One region of the Paracidovorax sp. genome, then DNA from elsewhere that is predicted to be linked to it. Evidence: predicted binding sites of a transcription regulator. Region 1 holds the regulator's gene; each other region holds the start of a gene.
What was found. Region 1 encodes FNR, which switches genes on or off when oxygen is low (the NO sensors DNR and NnrR bind a similar motif). Its sites were predicted from a motif close to TTGATNNNNATCAA; they were not measured.
Positions count from the first base shown of each region.

Region 2: the regulator FNR is predicted to act here: its motif matches at 1,559-1,572, upstream of AC3A84_RS04875 (OmpW/AlkL family protein).
Region 3: the regulator FNR is predicted to act here: its motif matches at 2,687-2,700, upstream of AC3A84_RS11275 (hemerythrin domain-containing protein).

Region 1 covers NZ_JBXYZY010000003.1:180,624-187,521, reverse strand. The annotation lists partial or broken gene AC3A84_RS04690 (EAL domain-containing protein) at 1-1,056, opposite strand, end outside; gene AC3A84_RS04685 (cyclic di-GMP phosphodiesterase) at 1,062-2,462, opposite strand; gene AC3A84_RS04680 (sulfite exporter TauE/SafE family protein) at 2,537-3,268, opposite strand; gene hemN (oxygen-independent coproporphyrinogen III oxidase) at 3,282-4,664, opposite strand; gene fnr (fumarate/nitrate reduction transcriptional regulator Fnr) at 4,876-5,601, shown strand; gene AC3A84_RS04665 (hypothetical protein) at 5,655-5,942, opposite strand; gene AC3A84_RS04660 (FixH family protein) at 5,971-6,255, opposite strand; gene ccoG (cytochrome c oxidase accessory protein CcoG) at 6,334-6,898, opposite strand, start outside.
Region 2 covers NZ_JBXYZY010000009.1:7,116-14,013, reverse strand. The annotation lists gene AC3A84_RS04880 (metal-dependent hydrolase) at 1-735, shown strand, start outside; gene AC3A84_RS04875 (OmpW/AlkL family protein) at 870-1,487, opposite strand; gene AC3A84_RS04870 (DUF808 domain-containing protein) at 1,663-2,685, opposite strand; gene AC3A84_RS04865 (sensor domain-containing phosphodiesterase) at 2,906-4,696, shown strand; gene purL (phosphoribosylformylglycinamidine synthase) at 4,764-6,898, opposite strand, start outside.
Region 3 covers NZ_JBXYZY010000029.1:9,481-16,378, forward strand. The annotation lists gene AC3A84_RS11260 (dienelactone hydrolase family protein) at 1-485, opposite strand, end outside; gene AC3A84_RS11265 (SDR family oxidoreductase) at 647-1,411, shown strand; gene AC3A84_RS11270 (MarC family protein) at 1,411-2,049, shown strand; gene AC3A84_RS11275 (hemerythrin domain-containing protein) at 2,064-2,603, opposite strand; gene AC3A84_RS11280 (hypothetical protein) at 3,030-3,608, opposite strand; gene AC3A84_RS11285 (CsbD family protein) at 3,718-3,936, opposite strand; gene AC3A84_RS11290 (phosphoadenosine phosphosulfate reductase domain-containing protein) at 4,196-4,816, opposite strand; gene AC3A84_RS11295 (TonB-dependent receptor) at 5,142-6,898, shown strand, end outside.

The DNA.
Region 1 (6,898 bases):
TCTGCACGATCGCCCCAGCGTCATCGCGCAGCGCCACCCAGGACAGGTGGACCGCACAGGGCTCGCCCTGGCTGCGCAGCAGGTCCAGATCTCCCTCCCAAAACCCCTCGTGCTCCCAGCCGGCATGCACCTGCCGCATCAGTGCGGCACCGTCGTCTTCGCTGTGGAAAAGGGCCTGGGCGGGCAGTTCCAGGCGCAGGCGGGGACCCACGCCCACCAGCCGCTCGCAACCCGGGTTCATGCGGACAATGTGGTGGCGATGGTCGGCGATGAAGATCGCGTCCAGGCTCGACTCGAAGACACCCGCCGCCAGGCGAAGGCCGGCCTGTGTTTCGGACTGGCGCGTGATATCGCGGAACGAAAAGACCCGCCCCGTCGGCCGGCCATGCACGCGCTGCGGCACCGAACGGCGCTCCATCAGCAAGCCGCTGCGCAGGCGGATCACGTCGCTGGTTTCCTCCAGCGGTCGCCGGGCGATGGAGGCCAGCCTCGCGCGGTAGGCCGGCAGGTCTGAAACCTGCGATTCGAGGTGCGCGCGGACCGCACCAGCAGTTCGCGCGGCAGGTTCCAGAGCAGCGCCAGCCGCTGGTTGAAGGCGCGCACCTGGCCCTGCAAGTCACACACCATGATGCCGTCGGCAGCAGAATCGAGCGTGGCCCGCAGTTCCGCCAGCAGGTTTTCCAGCTCGTGCTCCACGGCGGTTTCCCGGGAGCGGTTCACCATGGTGAGCAGCAGGAGCCGCTCGCCCAAAGGCAGCGTGACCGCCACGGCACGCCGGTCCACCGGCAGCAGCCGGCCGTCGCGATGCAGCACCTGGGTGCGCGAGTCCACGCCCTCCAGGATGGCTTCCACCGGCTGGCTCCAGAAGACCTGGTCTTCGGGCGTGACGGCTAGCTGCAGCACGGACTGGCCCACCATGGCCGCAACGGGCATGCCCGTCAGCTCTGCGGCGGCCTGGTTGGCATGCAGCACACGCTGCGTCGCAGGGTCCACCAGCCATACGGCTTCGGCCAGACCATCGGTGATGGCAAACCAGCCGTCCGTGGCGCGTGGCAGCCCCGTCACGGCGCGGCCTCGCCAGACGAGGGCTCTGCCGCTCGCTCAAAGAAGTAGCAGATGCGCTGGCGCGGCGCGAGGTAGTCGAGGGCGTCGCGCGGCAGCTGCGAGGGCCTGAGGCTGCGGCGAATGCCCAGTTCGGGCAGTGTTTCGAGGTCGATCACCAGCGCCTCGTCCTTGGGCACGTGGGGGTCATGCACCAGCACCCTGGGGCGCAGCGGGCGCGACGAATTGACCGACATGACGAGCGCGTAACGATCGTTCGCCAGTTGCACGACCGACCCGGGGGGATAGACACCCATCATGCGGATGAAGGCCCCGAGGACGACGGCGTCGAACCGCATCTTGTGCTGGGCGTAAATGACCGACAGCGCCTCGTGCGGAGTCAGGGCGGGGGCGCCGTGCAAGGGGTTGCAGGCCCGCTCGTAATGATTGACCAGCGCCACGATCTGACCGGCACGGCTGAGATCCTCAGCGCGCAGGCCCAGAGGGAAGCCGCTGCCGTCGGCCATTTCATGATGCTGAGCAATCGCCACCTGCACGGCGCCCGGCAGCCCCATGCGCCGAACCGCGTTGACGGATTCCGCGACATGGCTGCGGTAGCGCTGGACGTCGGGCGGTGAAAGAGGGGTGCCCGGCTCCGCCACATGCAACGGCAACGCATGTTTTCCCACATCGTGGAGCAGTGCCGCCTTGCCGATGTCGAGCAAGTCGTCGCGCTGCAAGCCGAGCGCACGGCCCAGCAGCAAGGACAGGACCATCACGTTGACCGAGTGCATCTCAGGCTGCACCCCCACCCCCTGCGACAGCAACTGGATGGCAGAGTCGCGGTTGTCCAGCACTTCGGCCACTCTGCTGCCAACCAGGGAATCGGCCAGCGACCGCGCCTCGCGCGGGTCCGAAGGCAGCTTGGCCATGAGTTGCTGATAGCCCCGGGTGACCTCGGAAAAGCGCTGGTCGCAGCGCTCCACGGCAACCCGCTGGGCATTGACCAGCGCCAGGGCCGCCAGCCGGCGAGCGCGCAGCGCGGAAATCCCCGTCAGCGCAACCGGCGCCTCGCCGGAAAGCGGCGGCTCCATTGGAGAAGACGGCGCCGGCACCGGACTGCCATCCCGAGGTTGCGCGTCGGTCTGGCGTACCAGCTCGTCCTCATAGGGGTCGCTTTTGGCCGGAACGTAACGGATCTGCGGAACGCCCAGCGATCGCAGCTGGTGGATCTGGTCGGCGCTGGTCAACTTGAAGCTGCTGGTCGGAAAAGGATGCCGCAGCCAGCCCACATCGAGCTGAATGTACATACCGACCCGTAGCTGACGGATGTCGATGAGGACGCTGCTGTTGTTCACGAGATAAGCGGGACCGCGCAACGCGTCGCGTTGAAGGAGACCGCCGAATATATCGTCAGCCACGAACTCGGGTTGGCAACATGCCCACTACGCCTCTTCAGACAACCACACCCAGACCGAAATCCGATAGCCAAACGCTATGGAAGGCACCACAATCCGGGCGACGAATGGCTCAGATCCAGCCACAGCGCCCACGCCGCGACCCCACACAGCAGCAGCCCCGACAGGCGCGTGCCCCAACCGCCGCGGGCCTGGTCGATCCGGCTGCGCAACCGCCCCCAGGCCCAGGGCCCGGCCAGCAGCCACACGGTGCCGCCCAGACCAAAGAGCGCCATGGTGGCCGCCCCGGCCCCCACGCTGCCGGAGAGCGCAGCCACGAGCAGCGCCGAGTACAGCAAGCCGCAGGGCATGAGCGCCCACGCACCGCCTGCGGCCAGCGCCCCGCCCCGCCGCCCTACCGCCGGAGCCACCCGACGCCACGCGCCGCGCCCAGCCCGCTCGATCCAGGCCGGCTGACGCGCCTGCAGCAGCATCAACAGCCCCCAGGCCAGCACGGCGACATGCAGCAGCGTCCAAGCCGGCTTGAGCGCAGAGGTCTGCTGAGTCAGCCAAGCGAGCCGGTCCATGGCCGTCGCGGCCAGCGCGCCAGCCGTCGCATAGCCCGCGATGCGTCCGGCATGGAAAAGCGCGGTGCGCGAGAGCGATGGCCGCTCCAGGCGCCTCAGCACGTGCTCTGCCGCAGGGGCCTCAGCGGCCCCACTCACTGACGAGCGGGTGATCGCCCCGCACGGCGCGGCACACATGGCCAGGCAGTGCGGCCCGCCCAGAAGGCCCATGGCCAGGGCGGTCCAGGCGGTAGTTGCCAGCATGGGTGGGTGGCCGTCAGATGATGCGAGAGAACCGCGCGCGGTTGCGGTCCACCTGCAGATGGCGGTCGAACACCATGGCCACGCCGCGCACGAAGAACCAGCCCATGGGCGTGACCGTGATGGCGTCGTCTGTCACCGTCGCCAGCCCCTGCTCCTGCAGATCGTGCAGTTGCTCGATCTCGGCGGCGAAATACCGGCGGAAATCGATCAGCCAGGATTGCTCCATGGGCTCGAACAGCACCTCGCCCTGGCACATCAGCGCCATGATGACGGCACGGCGTACCAGGTCGTCGCGGGTGAGTGCGAGCCCCCGCACCACCGGCAGCCGGCCCTGGTCGAGGAAGTCGTAGTACTCGTCCAGCGTCTTGGCGTTCTGGCTGTAGGTGGCACCCACGCGGCCGATGGCCGAGACGCCGAGGCCAATCAGGTCGCAGTCGGGCTGGGTGCTGTAGCCTTGGAAATTGCGATGCAGCCGGCCCTGGCGCTTGGCCACGGCCAAAGGATCGTGCGGCAAAGCGAAATGGTCCATGCCTACATACACATAGCCTGCGTCGCCCAAGGACTGGAGCGAGCGCGAGAGCATGGACACCTTGGCAGAAGCCTGCGGCAGCTCGGCCGTGACGATGCGCCGCTGCGGCTTGAAGCGCTCCGGCAGGTGGGCATAGGCGTAGAGGGCGATGCGGTCTGGCCGCAGCAGCGCGATCTGCTCCAGCGTACGGTCGAAGGACTCGGGCGTCTGGCGGGGCAGGCCGTAGATCAGATCGACATTGATCGACTCGAAGCCGAGGCGCCGGGCGGCCTCCACGAGGCTGAACACCTGGGCAGAGGGCTGTACCCGGTGGACGGCCTTCTGCACTTCGGGGTCGAAGTCCTGCACGCCGAAGCTCAGGCGGTTGAAGCCCAGCTCGGCCAGCACGGCCAGGCGCTCCTCGGTCACGGTGCGCGGATCCACCTCGATCGAGTATTCACCGCCCGGCACCAGCGCGAAGCTGCGCCGCAAAATGGCCATGAGTTCGCGCAGCGCCGCATCCGGCAGGAAGGTGGGGCTGCCGCCGCCCAGGTGCAGCTGGCTTACGGGCTGCCCCACCCCGCACTGCGCGGTGTGCAGGTCAATCTCGCGGCTCAAATAGCGCAAGTAGGTGGTGGCGCGCTCGGGGTGGCGCGTGATGATCTTGTTGCAAGCGCAGTAATAGCAGAGCGATTCGCAGAACGGAATATGCACATAAAGGGAGAGCGGAAGCGCCATCGAGGCTGCTCCGGCGCGCCGCTGCTGCAACGCGAGGACATACTCGTCCTGCCCGAATGCCTCGACGAACCGGTCCGCCGTCGGATAGGAGGTGTAGCGTGGCCCTGGCACGTCGAAGCGACGCAGTAGCTCGGGAGTGACAGCATTCATGAGGAATTCCTTGGGGTCCGGCTCCGAACTTTGCCGCAGGGCCCCTCGGCCGTCCTTGATGTGCATCAAGCGATGTCTGCAAGCGCGCTGAGACAATCAGCAGAGACGTCAATGAATTGAAACCTCTTGTGCGATAGGGCCCCTGGGCCGTACCGCACGACCGTCGCCGGTTCGCCCGATGCGACGAAGCCACTACAGGAGCTCCGTGCATATGAATCCGCAAACCATCAAAGTGGCCTGCTCCAACTGCAACCTGCGCGAACTGTGCATGCCCATGGGCCTGAACGAGCAGCAGCTGCAACGGATCGACGAGATCGTCGCCGTGCGCCGCAAGGTCAAGCGCGGGGGAACTCTGTTCCGCAATGGCGAGGCCTTCACTTCGCTCTTCGCCATCCGCACCGGCTTCTTCAAGACCTGCGTGGCCACGGAGGACGGCCGCGACCAGGTGACAGGCTTCCAGATGGCCGGCGAGATCATTGGCCTGGACGGCATCGTGAACGACCACCATAGCTGCGACGCCGTCGCGCTGGAAGATGCCGAGGTCTGCGTCATGCCCTTCGACCGCATCGAAGAACTGTCGCGCGAGGTCACGGCCCTGCAGAACCATGTGCACAAGATCATGAGCCGCGAGATCGTGCGCGAGCACGGCGTGATGCTCCTGCTGGGCAGCATGCGCGCCGAGGAGCGGTTGGCGGCCTTCCTGCTGAACCTGGTGCAGCGTCTGCATGCCCGCGGCTTCTCGCAGTCCGAACTGGTGCTGCGCATGACGCGCGAGGAAATCGGCAGCTACCTGGGCCTGAAGCTCGAGACCGTGAGCCGCACCTTCTCGAAGTTCGTCGAGGAAGGCATCGTCGAGGTGAAGCAGCGCCATGTGCGCATCCTCGACACAGAGGCGCTCAAGCGCATCGTCAACAGCCAGAACCAGGCCTGCCACTGAAGCGACACCCCTCCTAACACCCACTGGGCGCCAGGTGCGCGCGCGCTGCCGTGCTAGCGCGGGTATTTCGCGCAGTCTGCGGGCCGCTCGCATTCCGGCACCGGGCAACGGTTGATCTCGAAGGGCGAGAGCGACAGCAAGGTGGTGAGTGCGCCGGACAGCATGATGATGGCCCAGAACACGAAGAACGCCAGGGTATAGACCCCTTCGCGCGAGAGCGCGAGCGGCTGGTCCGCCCAGTGCAGCGCCTGCGGATCCACACAGGCAAAGACGACCATCTCCATCACGCCCGCCATCAAAAAGGCGGGCCAGGCGATCCACATCAGTCGCTGTTTCAGCATGGTGTCTTCTCCTTCGCGCGAGACGTGCTCAGGGCCGATCCTGCACAGGCGTGGCCGCATGGTTGCGGCCCTTGAGGGCCGGCACCATGGCGGCGGCGTCCTGGCGCAGCGTCTTGTTGATGTCGAGCCCGCGCTGGTAGTAGTCCTCTGCCAGCACCGGATCGGGTCGACTCAGTGCCAGCCAGAGCGTCACCAGGCCTGCGACCACCACGATGGCCGGCCCCGCGATGATGAGCCACACATGGCCGTAGCGCCACCAGGGCTGGGACACGGGCCCGGCTGGCTGCCCGGCGGATGAAACGATGGGGGTCATGCTCACACTCCTTCGCGGCGCACAGTCCGCTTCACCAAGAACCTTGTACCTATTGACGATCGCTTGGGGGCACGGCCATCAGCGCGGCACCAGAAACACCGACTTTTCGGACACCTGCGCCGCTGCTCCCTGGGCGCGCACCTCGAAATACACCGGGTGCGACCCCGGCTCGGCCGAGCCGTAGGGCACCTGCAGCCGCACGGCCACCCAGCGCGCCTCGGCCGGGCCCACCTCCACCTCGGGCTCGGAGGCGACCTCCAGCCCTGTCAGGCCTCGCGCGCCGATACGGTAACGCTGGGGCCCCTCGGTGGCATTCATGATCTGCAGACGGTAAACGTTCTCCAGCCGGCCGCCGGCCACGATGCGCGAGAGCGCGGCGCGGTCGCGCACCACGTCCACCTTGAGCGGCGTACGCCCCACCAGGCTGGCCAGCATGCCGATGCACAGCAGCACCAGCACCGCACTGTAGATCAGCACGCGCGGGCGCAGCACGCGACGCAGTATCTGCGGCTGGCTCCAGCGGCGCTCCACGCCGTTCTGGGTCGAAAAGCGGATCAGGCCCGGCGCATAGCGCATCTTGTCCATCACGGTATTGCAGGCATCCACGCACAGGCCGCAGCCGATGCACTCGTACTGCAGGCCG
Region 2 (6,898 bases), on a different contig from region 1:
ACCCACCCGCTGCTGGACTGGATGACGGTCTATGGCACACAGTTGCTGCGGCCCTTCGACGACACGCCGCTGGGCGTGGGCAGCATCTTCATCATCGACCCGCTCTACACCCTGCCGCTGCTGGCCGGCGTAGTGCTGGCCCTGCTGCTGCGCGGCGGACGGGGACTGCGCTGGAACGGCTGGGCGCTGGCCGTAAGCACCGCCTACCTGGCCTGGAGCTTCGCGGCCCAGCAGTACGTGACCGGCGTGGCGCGCACGGCCCTGGCGGCGCGGGGCGTGCAGGCCGAACGGGTGCTGGTGACCCCCACGCCGCTCAACACCCTGCTTTGGCGCGTCGTGGCCGTCACGCCCTCGCAGTACCTCGAAGGCTTCTACGCCCTGGCCGACGGCGGCCGGCCGATGCAGTGGACCGCGCACCCGCGCGGCGTCGAACTGATCGCCCGCTACGACCAGCACCCGCAGGTGCAACGCATGGCGCAATTCAGCCGGGGCTTCTGGCGGCTCTGGCAGGACGATGCCGGCCACATCCACGTGACCGACCTGCGCATGGGACAGGAGCCGGCCTACAGCTTCGACTTCGACCTGGGGCCCGCCGCCGCCGTGGCCCAAGGCGGCGGCCGCGTGGTGCAGCAGCCCATGCGCATCGACGTGGCCACCGCCCTGCCCGCGCTCGGGCGGCGCCTGCTCGGCCAAGGCGGCGGCAGCGGGCCCTTCGGTGCCCAGCCGGCGCAGTGATAGTCAAGGATTTCTAGCCGCTGGCGCTGTCGCCACCTGCACGCCCAGCTATATTTTTAATAGCAAAAGCAAAAAGGCCGGCACACCGGCCGGCCTCGCTATGTGCCTCCACCGCCCGAAGGCGGCGGCGGGCGTCAGAACCGCCAGCCCAGGCCCACGCCGGCCAGCACCGGGTTGATCTTGAGCGTGCCGACCTTGTTGCCGGCCGAGAACACGTCGGTCTCGATGAACACCTTCTTCACGTCGATGTTCAGATAGAGGTTCTTGGACAGGGGAATGTCCACGCCCACCTGCAGCGCGCCGCCCCAGCTGCTCTTGTCGATGCTGGGGCTGAGCGCGGCCTGCACGGCCGGGTTGAAACGCACGCTGGAAAAGCGCGTGTAGTTGATGCCGGCGCCCACATAGGGCTTGAAGCCGCTGAACTGCGTGAAGTGGTATTGCGCCAGCAGGGCCGGCGGCAGGTGCTTGAGCGTGCCGATCTTGCCCAGGCCGTCAGCGCGGATGTCCTGCTTCTGCGGCACAGTCAGGATCAGTTCGGCCGCGATGTTGGGGCTGAAGAAATAGGTGAAGTCCACCTCGGGCAGCACCTTGTCGTTGATCGACAGGCCCAGGCCGGTGGAATCCTTGTTCACGCTGTCCAGATGCACGGCGCGCGCGCGCACCATCCAGCGGCCGTCGGCAGCGTCTTGCGCGAATGCGGCGCTCGAAGCCAGGGAACACAGAACGGCCAGGGCCAGCCAGGTTTTTTTCATACGGAACTCGTTGCGGTTGACCGGGGACGACCCCCGTGAACGCATTGGGCCCCTGCGGCGGCATGCCCGCCTTGCCGCACATCAAATCGGCGCACTCCGCACCGGCTGGCACTGGCCGGATCCATGATCCAGCGCAAACTTCGGCGCACCGACCGTACGGATGCGCAGTGCCAGGTCAGTGCGCAGCAGCCTGCGTGCGGCCCCGCAGGCGCTGCACGCCGCTGACCACCGCCAGCACGATGGCGCCCGCCACCACGCCCACCAGCGCGCTCAGCAGATGGCTGGCGAGGAAGGACCACAGCCCCCCCGCAGGGCCCTGCTCCAGTCCGGCGGCCCAGCCCTCGATGGCATGCGCCAGCGCCGGCACACCATGTACCAGGATGCCACCGCCGACCAGGAACATGGCGGCAGTGCCCGCGACCGACAGGCCCTTCATCAACCACGGCGCCGCCGCGACGATGCCGCGCCCCACGGCCTGCGCTGCACGACTGGCCTTGCGGCTCAGCCACAGGCCCAGGTCGTCCAGCTTGACGATGCCGGCCACCAAACCATAGACGCCCACTGTCATTGCCAGCGCGATGCCCACCATCACCGCCACCTGCGTCATGAACGGCGCGCCGCTGACCGTCCCCAGGGTGATGGCGATGATCTCGGCCGACAGGATGAAGTCGGTGCGCACGGCCCCCTTGACCTTCTCCTTCTCGAACGCGGCGATGTCCGTGGGCGCTGCCCCTGCGGACGGTGCGGAGGCTGCTGCATGCACAGGCACGCTATCGGCCTTCTCCGCGCCCTTTTCAGAGTCGCCCCGGTGCAGGAACTTGTGGGCCAACTTCTCAAAGCCCTCATAGCAGAGGAAGCCGCCCCCCACCATCAGAAGCGGCGTGACCGCCCACGGTGCAAAGGCGCTGATGAGCAGCGCCGCCGGCACCAGGATGGCCTTGTTCACCAGCGAGCCTTTGGCCACGGCCCACACCACGGGCAGCTCCCGGTCGGCATGCACGCCGGCCACCTGCTGGGCGTTCAGCGCCAGATCGTCACCGAGCACACCGGCCGTCTTCTGCGCGGCCACCTTGGTCATGACGGACACGTCGTCGGCCATGGCCACGCTCTTGCGCGCCGCGACCTTGGTCATCAACGCCACGTCGTCCAGCACGGTGGCGATATCGTCGAGCAGGGTGATGAGGCTGGCACCGGCCATGGTTACGCTCCGAAAGAAAGTGAGAAACAGATCCGAAGAGTATGGGGGCCAGCCTGACGGGCATTTGCCTTCCCGCCACTCAAGCGCTTGCAGGACAAGGCCTTGCATGCCCCCGGTGCCTGGGCTGCCGAGCCGACGATGCGACGGGCCACGCTGGGTTACATTGCAGCCAGGTAACGGGGCTTTTGGTCATCCCCGCGCTTTTTTCATGCCTTTTTCTATGTCCACCTCCAGATATTCTGAAGCGGAGCGACTTGCCACATTACGGGCCACGGGCCTGCTGGACTCCCCGCCTTCCGAGGAGTTCGATCGCATCACACGGCTTGTCTGCAAAACCTTCGATGCGCCGATGGCCATCATCGGCTTCATCGATGCGGACCGCCAGTGGTTCAAGTCCGAGATCGGCATGGGCGTGCGCGAAACCTGCCGCGAAGATGCGTTCTGCAACCACACGATCCGCCAGCAAAGCGTGATGGTGGTGGAGGACTCGCTCAAAGACTCCCGCTTCGTCAACAACCCGCTGGTCACCGGCGCGCCGCACATCCGGTTCTATGCGGGTGCGCCGCTGCGCCTGCTCAACGGGCACATCCTCGGCGCGCTGTGCGTGCTCGACCACCGGCCCCGCAGCTTCGATGCCCACCAGATCCGGCAGTTGGAGGACTTTGCGGCCTTGGCGGTGGCACAGATCAACCTGCAGTGCTCTTTCGCGCGGCTTGACGAGGCCACCCTGCTGCCCAACCGGAACCAACTGCTGGCCGACCTGGCGGGCCTGTGCGTGAGCGAGCCCGGCGGCGAGCGCACGCTCGCGCTGGTGGAGCTCATGTCCACCGAGGTGCTGATGGACGTGCGGCGCGCCGTCGGCACGGACTCGATCGAGCGGCTCTACCACCAGGCCGGCCGCCAGATCGCCCTCTGGGTGGGTGACACGACGCGCGTGTACCGTACCGACTCCAGCCATCTGGCGCTGGTGCTCAAGGGCAGCTCGGTCACGGAAACCCGGGCTTTCGCGGAAACGCTGCTCTCCAGCCTTGACCACGCCCTAATGAACCTGAGCGACGGCCGACACCCCGTCATCCATCAACGCCGTCGCATCGGCCTGGTGCCGCTCAAGCTGGAACCCGCGGATGCGGGCGATGCCCTGCGGCGCGCCAGCGTGGCGCTGTTTCATGCCAGCGGCACCATCGACGACATCACCGTCTATGACGCAGCAGCCGATGTGCGCCACCAGCATGCCTATGAACTGCTGGCCCGCGTACCGCGCGCGCTGGACTCGGGGGAGTTCCGCTTGGTCTACCAACCCCAGTTCGAGCGTGCCTCCATGCAATACACCAGCGTCGAAGCCCTGCTGCGCTGGGACCACCCGGTGCTGGGTCCCGTGTCGCCGGGCGAATTCATCCCGCTGCTGGAAAAGACCACGTACATCCAGCCGGTGACGCACTGGGTGATAGACACCGCACTCGCGCAGATCCGTGCCTGGGAGGCCGAAGACGTGCGGGTGAACGTCGCGGTCAATGTCTCGCCGCGCAATCTGGAGCACCCCGGCTTCATGGACCAATTGCTCCCCAGCTGCGAACGCCACGGCCTGGCGCCCTCGCGCCTGGAGATCGAATGCACCGAGAACGCGGTGCTGACGGAGGGCCCTACTCTGGACGCAGTGCGCGCATTGCGGGCGCTGGGCGTGCGCGTGGCGCTGGACGACTTCGGCACGGGCTACTGCAACTTCGGCTGCCTCTATGGCCTGCCGGCCGAAGTCCTCAAACTTGACCAGTCGCTGATCCGCCCCATCGGCACCGACGCCCGCGCCCTCGACGTGGTGCGCGCCATGGTCCAACTAGGCCACACGCTGGGCTATCGACTGCTGGCCGAAGGGGTGGAAACGGCCGAGGTGTTCGACCAGCTGCTGCAAATCGGCTGCGACCAGGCCCAGGGCTACTACCTGAGCCGGCCCCAGCCGCCGGCGGAAGCATTCGACTTCCTGCGGCGCTGGAACGGGCTGATGGCGCCGACCTGAGCGCCCGGGGCGGTAGCCCCGGCGCCGTGCGGAACCGCGGGGCGACACGGCCGCCTGCGGCAGGCGGTCAACCCACCCAGCGGCGGGCGTTGCGCCAGATACGCAGCCAGGGGCTGGCCGCGCTCAAGTCGCCGCTGGTCCAGCTCATCTGCACGTTGCGGAACACGCGCTCAGGGTGCGGCATCATGGCCGTGAAGCGGCCGTCGGCCGTGGTCACGGCGGTGAGGCCGCCCGCGCTGCCATTGGGATTGAGCGGGTACTGCTCGGTCGGCGCGCCGTGGTGGTCCACGAAGCGCATTGCGGCAATGGCCTGGGCGGCGTTGCCGCGGCGGCTGAAATTGGCATAGCCCTCGCCGTGCGCCACGGCGATCGGCAGGCGGCTGCCCGCCATGCCGGCGAAGAACAGGCTGGGCGATTCCAGCACTTCCACCTGCGAGAGACGCGCCTCGAAGCGCTCGCTCTGGTTGGTGGTGAAGCGCGGCCAGGCTTCGGCGCCCGGGATGATGTCGGCCAGCTCGGCGAACATCTGGCAGCCGTTGCACACGCCCAGGCCGAAGGTGTCGCCCCGGCCGAAGAAGCCCTGGAACTGCGCGGAGAGCCGCTCGTTGAAGGTGATGGAGCGCGCCCAGCCGATGCCGGCGCCCAGGGTGTCGCCGTAGCTGAATCCGCCGCAGGCAACCACGCCCTGGAAGGCGGCGAGGTCGGCGCGGCCGGACTGCAGGTCGGTCATGTGGACGTCGAAGGCCTCAAAGCCAGCTTCGGTGAAGGCGTAGGCCATTTCCACATGCGAGTTGACGCCCTGCTCGCGCAGGATGGCGACCTTGGGGCGGGCCAGGTTCAGGAACGGCGCGGCCACGTCCTCGGCCGGGTCGAAGGTGAGAGCGACGTGCAGGCCCGGGTCGGTGGGCTCGCCCGCGGCGGCATGCTCGGCATCGGCGCAGGCCGGGTTGTCGCGCTGCTGGCAGATCTTCCAGCTCACCGCGTCCCAGACCTGGTGGAGATCGGACAGCGTAGCGCTGAACACGTTCTTGGCATCGCGCCAGACCTGCAGCTCGCCCTTGCCCACGTCCATGGCGGACGACTGCGGGCGGGTCTTGCCCACAAAGTGGCTGAACCTGGACAGGCCGTGCTCGCGCAGGGTCTGCATGACCTCGTTGCGCTCGGCGGTACGCACCTGCAGCACCACGCCCAGCTCTTCGTTGAACAGGGCCTTGAGGGTCAGCTCCTCGCGGCGCGCGCTCACCTGCTGCGCCCAGTTCTTGGCGTCGCCGGTTTCCATGCGGCTGTCGCTGATGCCGTCGCCTTCGGTGACGAGCAGATCGACGTTGAGCGCCACGCCCACATGGCCGGCGAAGGCCATCTCGGCCACGGCGGCCAGCAGGCCGCCGTCACTGCGGTCGTGGTAAGCCAGGATGCGTCCCTGGGCGCGCAGCGCGTTGACTGCGTTCACCAGGTTGACCAGATCCGTCGCATCGTCGAGGTCAGGGGCGGCGTCGCCGCTCTGGCCCAGCACCTGGCCCAGGATGGAGCCGCCCATGCGGTTCTGGCCCCGGCCCAGGTCCACCAGCACCAGGGTGGTGTCTTCTTCGGTGGCATCCAGCTGCGGCATGAGCGTGCCGCGCACGTCGGCCAGCGTGGCGAAGGCGCTCACGATCAGGCTGACGGGCGAGGTGACCTTCCTCGCGGCGCCGGATGCGTCCTTCCACTGCGTGCGCATGGACAGGCTGTCCTTGCCCACCGGAATGCTGATGCCCAGCTGCGGGCACAGCTCCATGCCCACGGCCTTGACGGTGGCGTAGAGGTCGGCGTCTTCGCCGGGCTCGCCGCAGGCGGCCATCCAGTTGGCCGAGAGCTTCACGCGCGGCAGATCGATGGGCGCGGCCAGCAGGTTGGTGATGGCTTCGGCCACGGCCATGCGGCCCGAGGCGGGCGCGTCGATGGCGGCGAGCGGCGTGCGCTCGCCCATGCTCATCGCCTCGCCGGCAAAGCCCTTGTAGTCGGCCAGCGTCACGGCGCAGTCCGCCACCGGCACCTGCCAGGGGCCGACCATCTGGTCGCGGTGCGAGAGCCCGCCCACCGTGCGGTCGCCGATGGTGATGAGAAAGCGCTTGGAGGCGACCGTGGGGTGGGCCAGCACGTCGATCACGGCTTTTTGCAGCGGCACACCGGTGAGGTCGATGGGGGCCAGTTCGCGGCGCACGG
Region 3 (6,898 bases), on a different contig from region 1:
GGGCAGCGTGGCTGGCGCTTGACCTCCTCGCCCATCGTCATGCCGCCGCCGTAGTAGCAGAGCGCAGCCGACAGGCCCTGCAGTTCGCAGGCCGCGCGCCAGGCGAGCAGGCCGCCCCAGCAGAAGCCCACGATGCCCACCTTGCCGCCGCCGAGCTGTGCGGCATGCCCGATGGCGGCCTGGATGTCGGGCAGCACGCCGGCGCCCGGCAGCGCCTCGGCCTGAGCCTTGAGCGCGATGCCGTCTTCCATGTCCTGCGCGCTGTAGCCCAGCTCCACATCGGGCTTGACGCGGGCGAACAGGGCCGGCGCCACGGCGGCGTAGCCCTGCGCGGCCCAGCGCTCGGCCACGCTGCGGATGTGCGAATTCACGCCGAAGATTTCCTGCAGCACCACCACGCCGCCGCGCGGCGTGCCTTCGGGCATTGCGACCCAGGCGGGTACGGTGAAACCATCAGCGGAAGTGAGATCGACGAACTGACCCATGGACTTGGCTCCTTGGAAGGCGGAAATGAGGGAGGAAAAGCAGGGAAGATGGCGGGCGTGGCGGCCAACAGCCGAAGCGCCCGGGCCCGCGATGCTGTAATGCCGTGCAGCACGGCCGGCGCGCCCCGCAGGCCCCTCATTCTTGCAGCAGGAGACGGCACATGAACGACAGCAACCGAATAGCCCTTGTGACTGGCGGCAGCCGGGGCATAGGCGCGGCCACCGCCGTGCTGGCTGCGCGCCAGGGCTGGGCCGTGGCCGTCAACTACGCCCGCAACGCCGAGGCCGCCCAGACCGTGGTGCGGCAGATCACTGCAGCGGGTGGCACGGCCATCGCCGTGCAGGGCGACGTGGCCGTGGAGGCCGACGTGGTGGCGATGTTCGCCGCCGTGGACGAACAACTGGGCCACCGGGGCCGCCTGGGCGCGCTGGTCAACAACGCCGGGGTGGTGGACATGCCCGCCCGCGTGGACGAAATGAGCGGCGAGCGCCTGCGCCGCATGTTCGACATCAATGTGCTGGGCAGCTTCTACTGCGCCCGCGAAGCCGTGCGCCGCATGAGCACCCGGCACGGCGGCGCAGGCGGCAGCATCGTCAACGTCTCCAGCGCGGCGGCGCGGCTGGGCTCGGCCGGGCAGTACGTGGACTATGCGGCGGCCAAGGGCGCCATCGACGTGCTGACCCTGGGCCTGGCGCGCGAGGTGGCGGCCGAGGGCATCCGCGTGAACGCCGTGCGCCCGGGGCTGATCGAGACCGAGATCCATGCCAGCGGCGGCCTGCCCGACCGCGTGCGCGACCTGGCACACCAGGTGCCCATGGGGCGCGGCGGCTCCGCCGAGGAAGTGGCCGAGGCCATCGTGTGGCTGATGGGCGATGCCTCGCCCTACACCACCATGTCCTTCCTGGAAGTCTCTGGAGGCCGCTGATGGACTGGATCAAGCCGCTGATCGCCCTGCTCGCGATCGTGAACCCGCTGGCCATCGTGCCCTTCTTCATCCACTACACCACCGGCTTTTCGGCGGCGCAGCGGCGCCGCACGATCCAGGTGGCGGCCTTCAGCGCCTTCTGCGTGATCGCCGCATGCGCGCTGCTGGGGCTGCAGATCCTGGCGTTCTTCAACATCTCGCTGCAGAGCTTCCAGGTGGGCGGCGGCCTGCTGCTGCTCATCAGCGCGATGAACATGCTCAACGCCCAGCCGGCCGAAGCCAAGCCGATGACCAACGAGCTGGAAGAAGGCGCCGAAAAGGCCGCGCAGGGCGACAGCATCGCCGTGGTGCCGCTCACCATTCCGCTGCTGACCGGCCCGGCCAGCATGTCCACCGTGGTGATCTACGCCGACCGTGCGCAGACCATCTGGCAGCACCTCGCGCTGGTGGGCTACGGCGTGGTCATCGCGGCGGCCACGGCCCTGTGCTTCTCGCTGGCCGAGCCCATCGCCCGCGTGCTGGGCAAGACCGGCATCAACGTGATGACCCGGCTGATGGGGCTGATCCTGGCGGCCCTGGCCGTGGAGGTGATGGCCGACGGCCTGGGCAAGCTGTTTCCGGTGCTGGTCGCGCGCTGACCGAGGCTGCGCGGTCAGGCCGGCACGGCGTCGTGAGGTGCGGCGGCCGCGGCCCCGGTGCGGTGGTGGCCTTCGTCGCCCCCGCTGGAACACGCGCCGCCACAGCCCTCGATCAGCATCTCGGGTAGTTCGGCCGGCGCCGCAACCAACCCAGTGGCAGGGTCGAACCCCACGCGGCGCAGGTGCAAGGCCAGCGCGGCATCCATGCTCTGGGTGTGCTGCGGAAACCAGATCGCCAGTTCCGACGCCATCGCGCGCAGCACGTTGAGTTCGCCGTGCTTCTCGGCCCGCTCGGTGCCCTCTCCCAGCACCTGCAGGATCACGCGGTGCTGCATGGAATGGCAGTTGCCGGATGCGAAGCGGGTGCTCTGCATCCAGCGGTCTTCCTGGCCGAAATGCGCCACCGTGTGTTCGAAAAGCGCATGCCAGGCGGGCAGCAGCGCCGCGTCATCGGCCTCCTGCACGGCTGTCAGCAGTGCGACGAACTCCTGATGGGTCGTATCCATCAGGGGCAGATCCAGCGCCAATCCTTCTGACCATTCCAATCCAGCCATGGCTTTCCCCATCCTTGTTGCAGAGGCCCACCGATGGTGGCGAGACCAGTGCCCCAGCTTAGGGAACAGCCGTGGACGGAGCTTTGATCCAGATCACAAGGTCACCGCCGTTTTCCGCAGGGCGCGCGAGGCGACGACGGTTCAGCGCCTTGGCCCGCCCCCCTGCCAGCTCATGGCCCCAAACCCGGTTCGTATTCGACAGGGACACACCACAAGCCGAGGACGCCTGCCGTAGGGTGGACCGGGCAGCCGCGCGTCGGCCGGCACAGGTGGGGCCCCTCTCACCCGGGCAAAGAAAAAGCCCTGCATCAGCAGGGCCTATCTTCAGGGGACTCAGCGATGTGACAGCCGAGCCCTCTTCACGAGGACCGTCCAGCCAAGCGAATCTCACGGGGTGAGCTATCGCATGGCCGGAACGCTCGGCCATTACTGGCCGTACATGCGCTTGGCGTCAGCCACGCACTTGTCCTTCACGTCGCCCGACATGGTGTCGCAGCGCTCCTTGGCAGCCTTGTACTGGGCTTCGCGCTTTTCTTCGGTGGCTTCCTTCTTCACCTCTGCGACGTTGGCGTCCTTCTTGGTCGCGTTGTCGGAAGGCTTGGCCTGGGCGCGGGCGACCTTGGCGTTTTCCTTGGCGGTCACGTGAGCAGCCTTGGCGTCCTTTTCGCAAATCTTCTTGGCGTCGCCGCTCTGGTCGTCGCACTTTTCCTTGGCGACGGCGTAGTCAGCATCAGCGCGCGCTTCGGCGACCTTGTAGGTGTTCTTGTCGCTGGGCTTGTACTGCGCTTCCAGCTCAGCCTTGGCAACGCTTTCGGCGCCCTTGGCCTCCTTCATGCAGATGTCCTTGGCGTTGGCCGTCAGCGCATCGCACTTGGCCTTGTTGGCCTTGTAGTCGGCCGAGATCCGGGTCTTGGCGGCGCTGTGCTCTTCGCGAGTCATGGCCATTGCGGAAGTAGCCAGCAGGCTGGCGGCGACGATGGCGATCAGGTTACGTGCGTGTTTCATAGGTTTCTCCTCAGGTAAAAAAAGGCTTATCCATTCCGGCTCCCGCTGGTGGTCAGGCGGCCGGACGGTGGTTTGTTGTGTGGGGGGGAAAGAAGATGCGCTCAGGCGCTCAACGGTCGTAGCGGAAGTCGGGGTTGCGCCCTTCCCAGTCCTTCAGCTCCTTTTCGGCGGCATCCTTGGCGAGGCCATGGCGTTCCTGCAGGCGGCCCAGGAGCTGGTCACGTTTGCCGGCTACGACATCGAGGTCGTCGTCCGTCAGCTTGCCCCATTGCTCTTTGATCTTGCCGGTGAACTGCTTCCAGTTGCCCTTGATGGTGTCTTCGTTCATGGTGCTCCTTTGTGCGTTGCCTGGATTCGCTTCAGCCCTTTCGCCCCAGGGAGGAAAGTCCTTGCTGCATGCGATAGACGCACTCTAAAACCCGGTCCTGCCGCGGAGCGTAGGCGCGCCCGCGCACACCGCGTCAGCTCAAGCCTACGGTGGATCCGTGCGAGCGGCCGGTGGGGACGGGGCGAAAAAAAGGCGTGCCCCGGGCACGCCTTGCTATCGAAGGATGGGTGTCAGCCACGCGGCGGTGCGCCGCGCCCGATCAGTGCGAGAGGTGCAGCCCGCATTCGCGGTTGTCTTCGCCCTTGGTGGGGTCCACGTAGTCGAAGTTGTTAGGCAATCCGTGAGCCTGCAGGTATTCGTACAGATCCTTGGACGACCAGTGCAGCAGCGGCGCGACCTTGACGAGGCCGTCGGGGTTGATGCTGACCGGGTCCATCTGCGCACGCACCGCCGTGTCGGTGGCGCGCAGGGCCGTAAACCAGACCTGTGGCGCGGTCTCGCGCAACGCGCGGGCGAAGGGTTCGAGCTTCACCTCCTCGGTAAAGGCGGCGTGGCGCGGATCGTCCAGCGCGGGCACGGGGCCTTCGACGGCCTCGCGGTGCGCACGCGAGCGGCGTGGCAGGTAGATGCTGAGGTTCAGTTTCAGCTGGCGGGTGACTTCGTCGGCGAAGCGGTAGGTGGCCTCGGTGTTGTAACCATTGTCCATCCAGACCACGGGCATGTCCGGCTGGGCGCGCGTGACCATGTGCAGGATCACCGCCTCGAACGGGCGGAAGTTGGTGGTGACGATGGCCGGGCGGCCCAGGCCGACGGCCCAGTCCACCAGGCCCTGCGCGTTGCGGCCCAGTTCGGCGTTGATGCGTGCGAGATCGATGCTCATCGGATGTTTCCCCAAAAGTCGGTGTCTCGGTCCGCCCCGAGGCGGCCGGTGGCCCGCGATTGTGCCCGCCAGCCCCTTCCCTCGCTGCCATAGCGGCATCACCACACCCATTTAATATTTATGAGAATCATTCTTAATACCAATACAATGCAGCCGCTGCGCCACCCAAAACACTAAAAACCATAGCGGCCTACGCTTTCAGCACAAGCGCTTGCGGCGTATTGGGAGGAAATTCCGTGGTGGCCCGGCCAGCGCATGCCGGCGTCCACTGCGGACGGTTGGCGTGCCCTCCAATCCAACGACCTTTCCTTCACGGCACTGCACCATGTCCCGCTCTTTCACCCTCACCGCGCCCCGCAAGCAGCCGCTGCGGGCCCCTCTTCGTCCCTGTGCCCTGGCGGCCCTGTGCCTCGCGGGCGCCGCCGCGTCGGCGCAGCAGACAGCGCCGGCTCCGGTGGCCACGATGCGCGAGGTGCGCGTGCAGGCCGACCGCAGCGCGGACGATGCGGCCTACAACGCGCCCACTTCGGCCAGCGGCACCAAGACCGAGGCCGCCTTGCGCGACGTGCCGCAGACCATCAACGTGGTGCCGCGCCAGGTGCTGCGCGACCAGGGTGCGGCCTCGTTGCAGGACGCGCTGCGCAACGTGGCCGGCGTGGGCCTGTCCACGGGCGACGGCCAGCGCGACCAGGTGAGCATCCGCGGCTTCACCAGCATCGGCGACCAGTTCGTGGACGGCTTCCGCGACGATGCGCTGTATTTCCGCGATCTCTCCAACATCGACCGCGTGGAGGTCATCAAGGGCCCGGCCGCCGTGCTCTACGGGCGCGGCTCCTCTGGCGGGCTGGTCAACCGCGTGACCAAGAAGCCGGGCGTGCATGTCTCCGACGTAGCCCTCACGGTGGGCAGCTGGGCCGACAGGCGCGGCGAATTCGACCTGGGCCGCGCCCCGGCCAGCAGCGACTGGTCGTGGCGACTGACGGGCGCCGCCGAAGACGCCAACAGCTACCGCAGCCAGCAGTTCCTCCAGCGCCAGACGATCGCGCCCTCGGCCCTCTGGAAGCCCGATGCAAGCACCTCGCTGCTCCTGCAGGCCGAATGGCTGCGCGATAAGCGGGTGACGGACTTCGGCATTCCCGCCCTGCGCGGGCGGCCGGTGGATGTGGCGCCCGGCACGTACTTCGGCTCGGCCAACGCGCGCGATGCGGACACCTCCGAATCCACGGTGGGCTCTTTCACCGCCACCTTCGAGCACCGTTTCAACGGCAGCCTGCGCCTGCGCAACGCGCTGCGCTATTACCACTACGAGCTGGACCGGCAGAACACCCTGCCCGGTGGGGCCGTCAACGAGGTCGCCGGCACCGTGGCGCTCACGCGCTCGGGCATCGACCGCTTCGAGCACGGCGTGTTCAACCAGACCGAGCTGATCCAGAACCTGCGCACCGGCAACATCGAGCACGAGCTGCTCTACGGCGTGGAGCTGGGGCAGCAGAACAAGGACGCGCTGAGCTTCTCGGACGGCACCGTCGCCACCGTGAACCTGCTCAACCCGGTGCTGCCCGTGGTGCCGCTCGACGGCGGCGGCAAGCTCAACGGCAGCACGCTCAACCGCTACAAGACGCGCGGCTTCTACGTGCAGGACCAGATCACCGTCACGCCGCAGTGGAAGGTGCTGGCCGGCCTGCGCTACGACCGCTTCGGCCAGTCTTCCGACAACCGCCTGCCGGGCCAGGGCGACTTCGCCCGCACCGACACCACCTGGAGCCCGCGCCTGGGCCTGGTGTGGCAGCCCGACAGCGTGCAGTCGTACTACGCGTCGGTCAGCCGCTCCTACCAGCCCTCGGGCGAGATGTTCGCGCTGACGGCCGCCAACGCCGACGTCGCGCCGGAGCGCAGCACCAACTACGAGATCGGCGGCAAGTTCGACCTGCTGGACGGCCGCGCCACGGCCACCGCATCGCTCTTCCAGCTCGAACGCACGGGCATCAAGTCCACCGACCCGGCCCGCCCAACGGTGCTGATCCCCATCGGCACGCAGCGCACGCGCGGGCTGGAGCTGTTGCTGGCGGGCGAGCTGCGCCC